DNA from 2 places in the Massilia paldalensis genome. Region 1 is predicted to be linked to the other one. Evidence: predicted binding sites of a transcription regulator. Region 1 holds the regulator's gene; the other holds the start of a gene.
The links. Region 1 encodes LexA, which represses DNA repair genes until DNA is damaged. Its sites were predicted from a motif close to ACTGTATNNNNATACAGT; they were not measured.
Positions count from the first base shown of each region.

Region 1 (6,219 bases):
AGCTTGTGGATGTCGTCGCGGTCCAGCGGGGTGATGAAGGTCTTGTGCAGCAGGTCGACGGTGGCGTACGTGATCTTGTCCGCCTGTTTTTCGATGCTCTCCACGGCGTGGGTGCGGTTTTCCAGGTCATCGAAGTTGGTCATCAGGCCAACCATTTCGTGTGCACCCTTCACGCACAGCGCGGCGTGCTGGTTGAACAAATCAAAAAACTTGCCCTCCGTGGGCATGAGGCGTCCAAACATTGTAGTTCTCCGTTGTAGATCTCTTGGGACTTCTTGGGTAAGCCGCGGAAGGGTCAGAGCCCGGTGTTGGGTTCGAAAGGGCTCTGACCCCGGTGTTCAGCCTGCGCCGCGGCGTGTTATATCGGCTTAATCACCTTGGTAAATACCGAGGTTGCCGCTGTAGTTGCCGAACTTGGTATACATGCCCATCCAGGTCAGGCGAATGGCACCAATCGGGCCGTTACGCTGCTTGCCGATGATGATCTCGGCGGTACCTTTGTCGGGTGAGTCCGGGTTGTAAACTTCGTCACGATACAGGAAGATGATGACGTCCGCATCCTGCTCGATAGCGCCCGATTCGCGCAAGTCGGACATCACGGGGCGTTTGTTCGGGCGTTGTTCCAGCGAGCGGTTCAGCTGGGACAGCGCGATCACGGGGCAGCCGAGTTCCTTGGCCAGGCCCTTCAGGCTTCGCGAGATCTCCGAGATCTCGGACGCGCGGTTGTCGCCCGGCTTGGAACCCTGCATCAGCTGCAGGTAGTCGACGATGATGAGGCCGAGCTTGCCGCACTGGCGCGCCAGGCGGCGCGCGCGGGCGCGCATCTCGATCGGGTTCAGCGCCGGCGTCTCGTCGATGAAGATCTGGGCGTCGTTCATCTTCTGGATCGCATGCGTCAGGCGCGGCCAGTCCTCGTCGGTCAGCTTGCCGGTACGCAGGCGGTGCTGGTCGAGCTGGCCGATCGAGCCCAGCATACGCATGGCCAGCTGCACGCCGCCCATCTCCATCGAGAAGATCGCGACCGGCAGGCCGGCATCGACGGCGACGTTCTCGCCGATGTTCACCGAGAACGCCGTCTTGCCCATCGACGGACGGCCGGCGACGATCACGAGGTCGCCCGGCTGCAGGCCCGAGGTCATCTTGTCGAGGTCGATGAAGCCGGTCGGCACGCCCGTGATCTCGCCCTGGTTGTCGCGGCTGTACAGTTCGTCGATGCGCTCGACCACCTGGGTCAGCAGCGGCTGCACGGGCAGCCAGCCCTGGGCGCCGCGGGCGCCCTGCTCGGCGATGGCGAAGATGCGCGATTCCGCTTCGTCGAGGATCTGCTTGACCTCGGCGCCCTGCGGGTTGAAGGCCTTGCCCGACACTTCGTCGGCGACGGTAATCAGCTGGCGCAGCACGCCGCGATCGCGGACGATCTCGGCATAGCGGCGGATATTGGCGGCGGACGGCGTGTTCTGCGCCATCGCGTTGAGGTACTGGAGCCCGCCCACTTCCTCGGCCTTGCCGAGCTGGACGAGCGATTCGTAGACCGTAATGACGTCGGCGGGTTTGCCGGCATTGATCAGGCGAACCATCTGTTCGAAGATGATCCGGTGGTCATAGCGGTAGAAATCTTCCGCATGCATGAAGTCGGCAATGCGGTCCCACGCCGCATTGTCGCGCAGCAGGCCGCCGATGACGGACTGTTCTGCTTCGATGGAATGCGGGGGAATGCGGAGCGACTCGATCTGCGGGTCTGCTGGGGAGTTCATGGCGGGCATTATACCCGTTCCCTATCGGCCGCTGAAATGATTGGTGAGTTTTAGAAGGTTTTTACGTGTTGTAAAAAAGAAAAAGCCGGGCGAACCCGGCTTTTTCGTTCATTCTCTAAAGAATGATTTAGGCAGCTTCGCCCACGACCGAGATCGTGACATCGACGACGACGTCGGTGTGCAGCGCGACGGCAACCGGGTGCTCGCCGGTAGTCTTCAGCGGACCGGTCGGCAGGCGCACTTGCGCCTTTTCGACGGCGAAACCTTGCTTGCTCAGCGCTTCGGCGATGTCGAAGTTGGTCACGGAACCGAACAGGCGGCCATCGACGCCGGCTTTCTGGGCGATGGTGATGGTCATGCCGTTCAGCTTGTCGCCCTGGCCTTGAGCGGCTGCCAGCTTCTCGGCAGCTGCCTTTTCCAGTTCGGCGCGCTTGACTTCGAATTCGGCGACGGCGGCTTGGGTAGCGCGGCGGGCCATTTTTTGCGGGATCAGGAAGTTACGTGCGTAACCGTCCTTGACCTTGACGACGTCGCCCAGATTGCCGACGTTGACGACTTTTTCCAGCAGGATGACTTGCATATTATTCTCCAGGTTCTCTAGCTACACGGACCGCAATTAAGCGTTGTGCAGGTCGGTGTACGGCAGCAGGGCCAGGTAACGGGCACGCTTGATGGCGGTGTCCACTTGACGCTGGTAGTGCGCCTTGGTGCCGGTCAGGCGAGCCGGCATGATCTTGCCGTTTTCCTGGACGAAGTCCTTCAGGGTGTCGACGTCCTTGTAATCAACCTGTTCCACGCCAGCGGCGGTGAAGCGGCAGAATTTCTTGCGCTTGAACAGCGGGTTCTGCTGTTTGCGCTTCAGTTTTTCTTTAGCTTTGTTTTTGTCGAACTTTTTACCGAATGCCATTTTTGGCTCCTGTATCTAAAAACGTGCCGATGAATTAGGCGGCACTGAAATCAATGATGTGAAACACCAGCGTCTTGCTGTGACGGCTTTTCCTGGCCAGGAATCCCGTGAAGCGGTACATCGCGCCCAGTTCGGCATTGGCGAATCGTCCGGAGATCTCGCCCGCGGCCAGCGCGGGAATCTCGAACTCGACTTGCCGGGCAATCCGCGCTTCGGTCTGGGTCGAACCGTGTTGCAACAGTCCGCCGACGATGGGAATGCCTGCCGGGGTATAGCGCAGGATGTCGCGTTCCAGGATGCTTGCGACCAGCGACAGCTCGTTCACTGCAGGGTGGTGCTCCCGCGCGACTTAGGCGGCGGCGGCCGGAGCGGCGGCCTGCTCGGCGCGGTGGCTCTTGGCTGCGTCTTCGCGCTGGACCGACTTCATCATCGGCGACGGTGCGGTTTCGGCCTTCTTCATCTTCACGGTCAGGTGACGCAGCACGGCATCATTGAACTTGAATGCGGTTTCCAGCTCGACCAGGGTCTCGTTGTCGCACTCGATGTTCATGCAGATGTAGTGTGCCTTCGGCAGCTTCTGGATCTGGTAAGCCATTTGACGACGGCCCCAATCTTCGACGCGGTGGATGTTGCCGCCGCGCGAGGTGACCGTGGTCTTGTAGCGTTCGATCATCGCCGGGACCTGTTCGCTCTGGTCCGGGTGGACGATAAACACGATTTCATAATGACGCATGAAACACTCCTTAAGGACGTTTAAACAAATGCCCACCTCGGCGTCAAGACGAGTGTGGGAAGGGGAAAGCCCAACATTATAACCGTAAAAACGTCAAGACCTCAATCGCTTTGTCGCCGCTGCCGCCCCGCCCGCCCCTCGCGCCCGGCGGCGCCTGCGCAAAAAAAGCGCGTTTCCCTCTTGCGCCAGACGCAATACTGTACAAAAATACAGTCTGATCTCATACCGGCAATGGGTTGCGCCCGCTTGTGCTTGTCAGCGTCGCGGTGCCACATTGCGTTTCTCGTAATAACCAGACAAAACCATGCTTAAGCTCACCGCACGGCAAGAACAGATCCTCAACCTGATCAAGGAAGCGATCGACAATACCGGTTTCCCGCCGACCCGCGCCGAAATCGCCCAGGAGCTTGGCTTCCGCTCGGCCAACGCGGCCGAAGAACACCTGCAAGCACTGGCGCGCAAGGGCGCCATCGAAATCTCGCCCGGCACCTCGCGCGGCATCCGCCTGGTCGGCGCCGCCGCGCCGGCCGCAGCGGCCAAGGTCGACGTGCCCCCGATGGCGGTGCCCTTCCTGCCGTCCTCGCTGATGTCGCTGCCCCTGGTCGGCCGCGTGGCCGCCGGTTCGCCGATCCTGGCCCAGGAACACGTCGAGGCGACCTACTCCGTCGACCCGGCGATGTTCTCCGCCAAGCCGGACTTCCTGCTGAAGGTCAAGGGCTGGTCGATGCGCGATGCCGGCATCTGCGACGGCGACTACCTGGCCGTCAAGAAGGTCGACAGCGCCAAGAACGGCCAGATCGTGGTCGCCCGCATCGGCGAGGAAGTCACCGTCAAGCGCTACCGCAAGACGGGCAGCACCATCGAACTGCTGCCGGAAAACCCGGACTTCTCCGTCATCACCGTCGATCCGCAGAACGACGAGTTCGCGCTGGAAGGCCTGGCCGTCGGCCTGATGCGTTCCTGGCACTGACCGCCTGCCGCCGGTTGCCGACGGCAGGAATACGTCGCCCCGGCGCAGGCCGGGGCCCAGGTTTGACGCGTTTCGACAGCGTAAAGAAATTGGGCCCCTGCCTGCGCCGGGGCGACGGTTTTTCTGCTCACAACTTGCGTCAGACAGGCAGACAGCCAGCGGGTCAGTTCTTGGCCTCCGGCGGCGGCGCGTTCTTGACCATCTCGTTGTGCTCGGCCACATAGGCCTCGGTGGCCGTGCGCCACGCCGTGAAATCGGCCACGACCATCTTGCCGCTGACCTGCGTATCCTCGGACACGCGCTCGCCCACTTCCTTCAGGTGCGTCGTGGCGCTGTCCATCTCGTCCTTGGTCAGCAGCTTGGCGATGTCGTCCGGGATGCGCTTGGTCAGCGGCAGCTCGCCGTTCAGGTAGGTGACGAAGCGGTTGTGGCAATCCTGCCAGGCCTTCATGCGCGCGCTGTAGCGGTCGATTTCCTCGTTCACCTTGGACATGGCCGGGAAGCGCGGCGCCGGGCAACGGTAGTCGCCCGTACGCAAATCCGAGCCATCGTATTTGGCGATCCAGTAGTCGATGTCGGCGCGGCGCGCCTTGCGCTGCTTGATCAGCTCCAGCGACGCGGCAGCCACGGCATTGCCGCGCGACGCCGCCTTGGCGAACCATTCGGTCGCCTTGTCCATGTCGACGGTCCCCGCTTCGCCATAGAAATACATCTCGCCCAGGTGCTGCTGGGCCGTCACGTTGCCGGCATTGGCCAGCTTCGTGTACTTCTGCAACGCTTCGGGATAGGCTTTCTTGGCGAACAGGGCGTCGGCATCGGCCAGTTCATCGGCGAGGGCGGCGCTGCTGCACAGGAGTGCGGCACAGAACAGGAAGGTCTTCATCTCGTGGGCTGGGAGGTGAGTGCGTCAAAGAAATAGCGGTGCCGAGATCATAACCCCGGCGCCGCCCTTCCTCAACCGCCGGGGCCGCCCTGCCCCGCATCTTTACGCCGCTTTACCACACGGCGCGCGTGCCGGCGCTCAGGCGTCCAGCGCCTCGCCGAAATCGGCCAGCAGGTCGGCCGTGTCCTCGATGCCCACCGACACGCGGATCAGCGATTCGGCGATGCCCATGCTGGCGCGGCGCTCGGCGCCCATCTCGAAGAAGATCGTGTGCGCGACGGGAATGACCAGAGTGCGGGTGTCGCCCAGGTTACTGGCCGGGATGGCGATTTTCAAACGGTTCAGGTAGTCGAAGCAATCGATGCCATCCTTGAGCTCGAAGGAGAACAGCGAGCCGTACGCGCGGAACAGCGTGCTCGCCAGGGCGTGCTGCGGATGCGAGGGCAGGCCCGGGTAGTGCACGGCCGCCACGCGCGGATCCGCTTCCAGCATCCGCGCCAGCGCCAGCGCATTGGCGCAGGTGCGCTCCATGCGCAGGGCCAGCGTCTCGGCGCCGACGGCGATGTGGTGGGCCGCTTCCGGCGCCAGCGATGCGCCGAAATCGCGCAGCGACTTGGCGCGCAGCTGGGCCATGCCCTGGGCCGCAGCCGGCTGCTTGCGGAAGTTGTCGGCGATGTTCGGATACGCGCTCCAGTCGAACAGGCCCGTGTCGGTGAGCGCGCCGCCCAGCGCCATGCCGTGGCCGCCGATCGACTTGGTCAGCGAATTGACGACAAGGCCGGCCCCTACCGCCTTCGGGCGGAACAGGTAGGGCGTGGTCATCGTGTTGTCGACCACGTACAGGATGCCGCGCGCGCGGCACAGTTCGCCGATGCGGGCCAGGTCGGCGATCTGGGTGCGCGGGTTGGCGATCGTCTCGACGAACACGAGGCGGGTGTTCGGCTTCAGGGCCGCTTCCACGTTGGCGACGTC
Region 1 covers NZ_JBJCIU010000001.1:422,761-428,979, reverse strand. The annotation lists gene ACI1V7_RS01875 (DUF47 domain-containing protein) at 1-242, opposite strand, end outside; gene ACI1V7_RS01870 (replicative DNA helicase) at 369-1,754, opposite strand; gene rplI (50S ribosomal protein L9) at 1,882-2,334, opposite strand; gene rpsR (30S ribosomal protein S18) at 2,371-2,661, opposite strand; gene priB (primosomal replication protein N) at 2,696-2,986, opposite strand; gene rpsF (30S ribosomal protein S6) at 3,011-3,394, opposite strand; gene lexA (transcriptional repressor LexA) at 3,699-4,364, shown strand; gene ACI1V7_RS01840 (tetratricopeptide repeat protein) at 4,528-5,247, opposite strand; gene ACI1V7_RS01835 (cystathionine gamma-synthase family protein) at 5,386-6,219, opposite strand, start outside.

Region 2 (6,219 bases), on a different contig from region 1:
ACCTGGATGTGCGAGCCGTCCACGTCCGCATCGGACAGGATGCAGATCTTGCCGTAGCGCAGGTTGCTCAGGTCCGGGTTGTCGTCCTGGCCGTGCGGGTCGACGCCGATCGCCACGGCGATGTCGTGGATCTCGTTGTTGGCGAACAGGCGGTCGCGGTCGGTTTCCCAGGTGTTCAGCACCTTGCCGCGCAGGGGCAGGATGGCCTGGAATTCCTTGTCGCGGCCCATCTTGGCGGAACCGCCCGCCGAATCGCCCTCCACCAGGAACAGCTCGTTGCGGGTGATGTCCGACGATTCGCAATCGGTCAGTTTGCCCGGCAGCACGGCCACGCCCGAGGATTTCTTCTTCTCGACCTTCTGCAGCGAGCGCAGGCGGGATTGCGCCTGCTTGATGACGAGCTCGGCCAGCTTGCGGCCGTAGTCGACGTGCTGGTTCAGCCACAGTTCGAGCGGCGGCTTGGTGAAGGTCGAGACCAGTTTCACGGCGTCGCGCGAGTTCAGGCGCTCCTTGGTCTGACCCTGGAACTGCGGGTCCAGCACCTTGGCCGACAGCACGAACGAGACGCGCGCGAACACGTCTTCCGGCAGCAGCTTGACGCCCTTCGGCAGCAGCGAGTGCATCTCGACGAAGTTCTTGACGGCGCCGAACAGGCCGTCGCGCAGGCCCGATTCGTGGGTACCGCCGCTCGGGGTCGGGATCAGGTTGACGTAGGATTCGCGCACGACGGCGCCTTCTTCCGTCCAGGCCACGACCCAGGCCGCGCCTTCGCCTTCGGCAAAGCCCTCGTCGCCGGCCGCCGCGTACTGCGCGCCTTCGAACAGCGGGATCAGGGTCTGGCCGTTATTACTCGTCTGCGCCAGCGCCTCGGTCAGGTAGCCGCGCAGGCCTTCGTCGTAGCGCCAGGTCTGGACGTCGCCGGTCTTGCCGTTGGTCAGCGTGACGGTGACGCCCGGCAGCAGCACGGCCTTCGAGCGCAGCAGGCGCTGCAGCTCGGCCATGGGGATGTTCGGGGAATCGAAGTACTTGCCGTCCGGCCAGGCGGTGACGCGGGTGCCGTTCTTCTTGCCACCGCGTTCCGCCGGTGCGGAGGTCAGCGGTTCGATCACGTCGCCGTCGGCGAAGACCAGGTTGTGGACGCCGTTGCCCTGTTCGTCCTTGCGCCAGACGGTGATCTCCAGGCGCTTCGAGAGCGCGTTGGTCACCGACACGCCGACGCCGTGCAGGCCGCCCGAGAAGGCATAGGCGCCGCCCGACCCCTTGTCGAACTTGCCGCCGGCGTGCAGGCGGGTGAACACGATCTCGACCGTGGACACGCCTTCTTCCGGGTGGATGCCCACCGGGATGCCGCGGCCATCGTCCTCGACCGTGATCGAGCCGTCGCCGTTCATCGTCACCGCGATGTTCTTGCAATGGCCGCCCAGCGCCTCGTCCGAGGCGTTGTCGATCACTTCCTGGATGATGTGCAGCGGATTCTCGGTGCGGGTGTACATGCCCGGACGCTGCTTGACGGGTTCCAATCCTTTCAGGACGCGGATGGATGATTCGCTGTAGTCGGTTGCGTTTTTCTTGGTGGCCATGCTGGTGTTGTAGGTAATTCGATCCGAATGCCTGCGCATTCTATCTTGTCGCGCGGCAAATAAGCGACTGCAAATACCGCGCGAGGCGGCGCCAAGGCAGTCTCGACGTGGCAGTCGGGCGCGAACAACTGTATGGAAATACAGTATTTTTGCTCGCTGGGCCCAACATTGCAAGGGAAATGATGCGAAGATTGCTAAGGCTCAACATCTTTACATCATCTAGCATATGAGGGCGGGCCAGCCTCCCGCAAGCTGGAAAGCGACAGGTGCCGCCCGCTGATCGTGCCAAAACGACATTTTTTACAAATCCGAATCGTGCGCGAACGATGCCAAGGATATATTCGTATCATGACAGAGGACAATGATAAGCGCGAACCCGCCGATACCGAAGGGGGCCCTCCGTTCGAGGGCCCGTCCGGTTCGCCGCGCATACCCGACCGCCGCGCCGGCGGCAATGGCTCGCGCTACCTGCGCAGCGGCGATACCCCGCTGAACCTGGCCGGCCGCGTGCTGCGCTCGCGCTGGCGCGCGCTGACCGACCGCTTCCACCGCGACTTCATGCGGCGCACGCTGCGCATCGGCGTCTCGGCCCGCATCTTTCATCCGGAAGCCGGCTCGACCGGCCTGCGCAGCAAGAACCTGCAATACCTGGAAGAGTCGATCGCGCAATGGGTGATGTCGCGCGACGTGCTCGTCTTCATGGTGCCGACGGTGAACACGAACGGCCTGCTGCACCCGAGCAATATCACGATGCGCCACTATGCGCGCCACCTCGACGGCCTCGTGCTGCAGGGCGGCGCCGACGTCTCCCCGATGACGTATTCGGAAACGCCGACCCGTCCCGAATGGAGCGGCGACCGCGCGCGCGACGTCTACGAGCTCGAGCTGCTGCACGAATTCGTCGAGGCGGGCAAGCCCGTGCTGGGCATCTGCCGCGGCTGCCAGTTGATCAACGTCGCCTTCGGCGGCACGCTGTACCAGGACGTCGCCACCAACCTGCCGGATTCGCAACCGCACGTGCACGACATCTACGATGCGCACCGCCATGCGATCGTGTTCCCGCAAGGCTCGACGCTGGGCAAGATGTTCCCGCAATCGCCCCGCGCCGTCGTGAATTCGATCCACCACCAGGCGGTCAAGGAACTCGGCCGTGACATCCAGGTCGAAGCCATGTCGGAGCCGGACGGCGTCGTCGAGGCGATCCGCTACCAGCGCGCGCCGTTCGTGATGGGCCTGCAATGGCATCCCGAATTCCACCGCGCCACGGGTGGCGACCTGCTCGACTGCACGCCGATCCTCGACGAATTCTTGCGGGCGGCGCGCGAGACGCGGCTGTAGGTTCAAACGGTAAGGCTTGCATCCGTCGTCCCCGCGCAGGCGGAGACCCATGCCGAGCTTCAGGAACCCGTCTGTCGACAGTGCTGCGCCACGATGGATGGTCCAGCTTCGAAAAGTCAGCATGGGTTCGCGCCTGCGCGGGAACGACGAGTCCTGGTAAAACACTGCCGAATTCCGCTTGCCTTCCGGTTCGACCCGTCTCATAATCTAAATGAGAATCATTCTCACGAGACGAACTTGGAGGTGCCATGGACGACGATTTCCTCGACGAACAACTACGCGCGCCCGCGGCGGGCGGCTCGCAGCACATGCTGATGGTGGCATCGCTGCTGCACCTGATGTCCCACTACACAGTCAACAGCGCCGGCGGACGCGCCCGTGGCGACGGTCCTTGCGTGAAGCTGGCGTCCGTCATCGAGCGCCACCTGAATGCGCTGGCACGCCTGCCCGACGCCGACCCCGTGCTGCGCGCCACCTGCGAGCAGCTCGGCGCCACCTGGGCGGCCCTGGTCGACAGCGGCATGCCGGCGCCCGTCGCCCGGCGTCCGCTGCTGGCGCGCATCCTGCGGCCGGTGCCGCGCAAGGAAGGCGCGGCGCTGGCGACCTGAGTATTCAGGCCTTGCGCCGTTCGCCGCGGAAGCGCCGGATCGCCGCATCGACCATGCCTTCGCTGCTGCCCTGGCGCTCGTACTGGCCGCGCAGGAACGCCGCGTCGTTGCCGTCCGACGCCGCCGACGCCAGGTGCAGCAGCGCCTCGACGCTGCCCAGCGCCTGGGAGTGCGGTTCCATCAGGTCCAGCGTGGCCAGGATGTCGTCGCGCAGCGGGATCGCCGCGTAGGTCTTGGGGTGGGTCACGACGCCGTCCAGGCCGAAGCGGCTGGCCTGGAAGCGGTTGTAGTTGTAGACGAGGTAGTCGTCCTCGACGGGCGCCTCGGCCGCGTCGTCCTTGCGCTCGAGCAGGTGGCGGCACAGCGCCTGCAGGTAGGCGGCCAGTGCGGCAGCCCGTTCCACCGTCAGCGGCGTGTCGCACACGCGCAATTCGATGGTGCCGAATTCCGGCTTGGGCCGCAGGTCCCAGTAGAAATCCTTCATGCTGTGGATGATGTTGGTGCGCTCCATCTTGGCGAAGTATACGTTCGCGAACTCGTCCCAGCGCAGCGTGAACGGCGCCCGCCCGCTCATCGGGAAGGCGAACACGGAATTCAGGCGCGCCGAATCGAAGCCGCTGTCGTGGCCCTGCACGAACGGCGACGAGGCCGACAACGCGATGAAGTGGGGGATGTAGCGCGACAGCGCGTGCAGCAGGTACAGCGCGTCGTCGCCATTGGCGCAGCCGATGTGCACGTGCTGGCCGAACACGGTGAACTGCTTGGCCAGGTAGCCGTACAGCGAAGACAGTTCCTGGTAGCGCTGCTTGGACGAGATGCGCTGCTCGGACCAGTGCTGGAACGGGTGCGTGCCGCCGCCAGCGATGCCGATGTTGAGCACGTCGCTGGCGGCCACCAGGGTGTCGCGGATGTCGAGCAGCTCGGCCAGCAGGGGCCGGTAAGCCGTGTGCACGCTCGAATTAATCTCGATCATGCTCTCCGTGATCTCGGGCGTGACGTTGCCGGGGAAGGGCTTGCGCCGCAGCAGGTGCAGCAGGTCGACGCTGGCCGGCGTCAGGTCGAAGTCCGACAGGCTGACCAGTTGCAGTTCCAGCTCGACCCCGAAGGTCAGCGGCTGCGAGGTGCTGAAGGCGTCAAGCGGCATGTTCCTGCTCCGGATTGGCGGGTGCTTCGCGCGCCCACACGAGCGCGCGCTGCAGGAGGATGGGACCGAACACCTCGAGCAGCATGGTGACGGCGGCCACGGCGCGCAATTCCTCGACCACCTGCACGCCCGCCAGGCGCGCATGCTCGATCAGGAGGATCACGAACACGGACAAGGGCACCAGCGACACGCCCGTCAGCGCGCCCTTGCGCCACGAGATGCCGGACAGGTGGGCGAACGCCATCACGCCCAGCGTCTTGGTCGCCAGGCGCACGACGACCAGCGCGACGGCCAGCGCGCCGCCGGCCCAGACCTTTTGCCAGTCCAGCGTGGAGGCGACGAACACGAACAGCACGACGGTCAGCAATTCGCCCAGCGCGCCGAAGTTGCGCTGCGTCTGGCTGAAGGCCACGCGGCGGTGGCGCGCCATCAGGCCGAAGGCGAGCGCCGCCACTACCGGCGACAGGCCCAGCGTGAAGGTGATCGAGACGAGCAGGATGACGGCCAACGCGAACGCGACCGTGGCATCCTGGGCCATCTTGCCGAGCCCGCGCAGCAGGGCCGGCACGACCAGGCCGAACACGGCGCCCGTGAACGCGGACACGACCAGCACGACGAGGCTGTTCCACAGCGCGTCGCCGACGTCCTCGAAGGTGCGGAAGATCCACAGGCCGACGCTGGCGTTGAAGGCGAACACGGCCAGCACGCAATTGAGCGCGCACAGGTGTAGCGCCCGCTCCGTCACCTGGCCCGAACTGCGCTGCTCGTTGATCACGCGTACCAGCGTGGCGGGCGAGGTCGCCATCGACAGCGAGGCCAGCATCAGCGCATTGATCTCGGAGGCGCCGAACGCGCGCGCGACGAGCAGCACGGCGACGAAGGTCAGCAGCGATTCGGTGAGCCCGGCCACGCCGATCCACGGGTTGGTGCGCAGCCAGCGCAGGTTGATGCGGTAGCCGAGCTCGAACAGGACGAGGCCGAAGGCGACGTCGGCCAGCAGCAGGGCGGCGCCCGCATCGGGCCGCGGCAGCACGCCGAGCTGGGGCGCGGCCAGCAGGAAGCCTACCAGGCCATAGAAGCTGATGCGCGGCAGGCCGGTCCAGCGTTGTCCGAATTCGCCGACCAGCCAGGCCACCGTGATCGACACGGGCCAGGCAAGACTGGTCAGGATGGCCAGGTATTCCGTCATGGAGTCTCCAATCAAAACCGGGGGCACTCTGCGGTGCGGTCGTATCGATCTTACAAGAGGATATTTACCGCACGATTGCGTGTAGGAAGAGAGGAAGTGCTGCCGTTTTATGGTCCAGCGTGCTACATTCCTTTCGCAGTTTCAATTCAGAAATCCAGCCGTCATCGGCACCGCACCGACCTCTTCATGACCACTCCCGCATCGACCCCTCCCGCCGGCGCCGCCGCCCATCCGCAGATCCGCCTGGGCGCGCAGCTGCTGACCTGCCTCGGATTGTGCCTGGTGGCCGCCCCGATCATCATGATGCAGGCCGATCCGCGCGCCGCCTTCGCCGGCAAGATGCCGCTCATGTGGCAGATC
Region 2 covers NZ_JBJCIU010000004.1:385,840-392,058, reverse strand. The annotation lists gene ACI1V7_RS21100 (DNA topoisomerase IV subunit B) at 1-1,580, opposite strand, end outside; gene ACI1V7_RS21095 (gamma-glutamyl-gamma-aminobutyrate hydrolase family protein) at 1,929-2,918, shown strand; gene ACI1V7_RS21090 (hypothetical protein) at 3,167-3,526, shown strand; gene ACI1V7_RS21085 (YbdK family carboxylate-amine ligase) at 3,531-4,670, opposite strand; gene ACI1V7_RS21080 (cation:proton antiporter) at 4,660-5,859, opposite strand; gene ACI1V7_RS21075 (CPBP family glutamic-type intramembrane protease) at 6,046-6,219, shown strand, end outside.
Region 2: a site for LexA is predicted at 1,708-1,725, ahead of ACI1V7_RS21100 (DNA topoisomerase IV subunit B). Genes of this name have one in related genera too.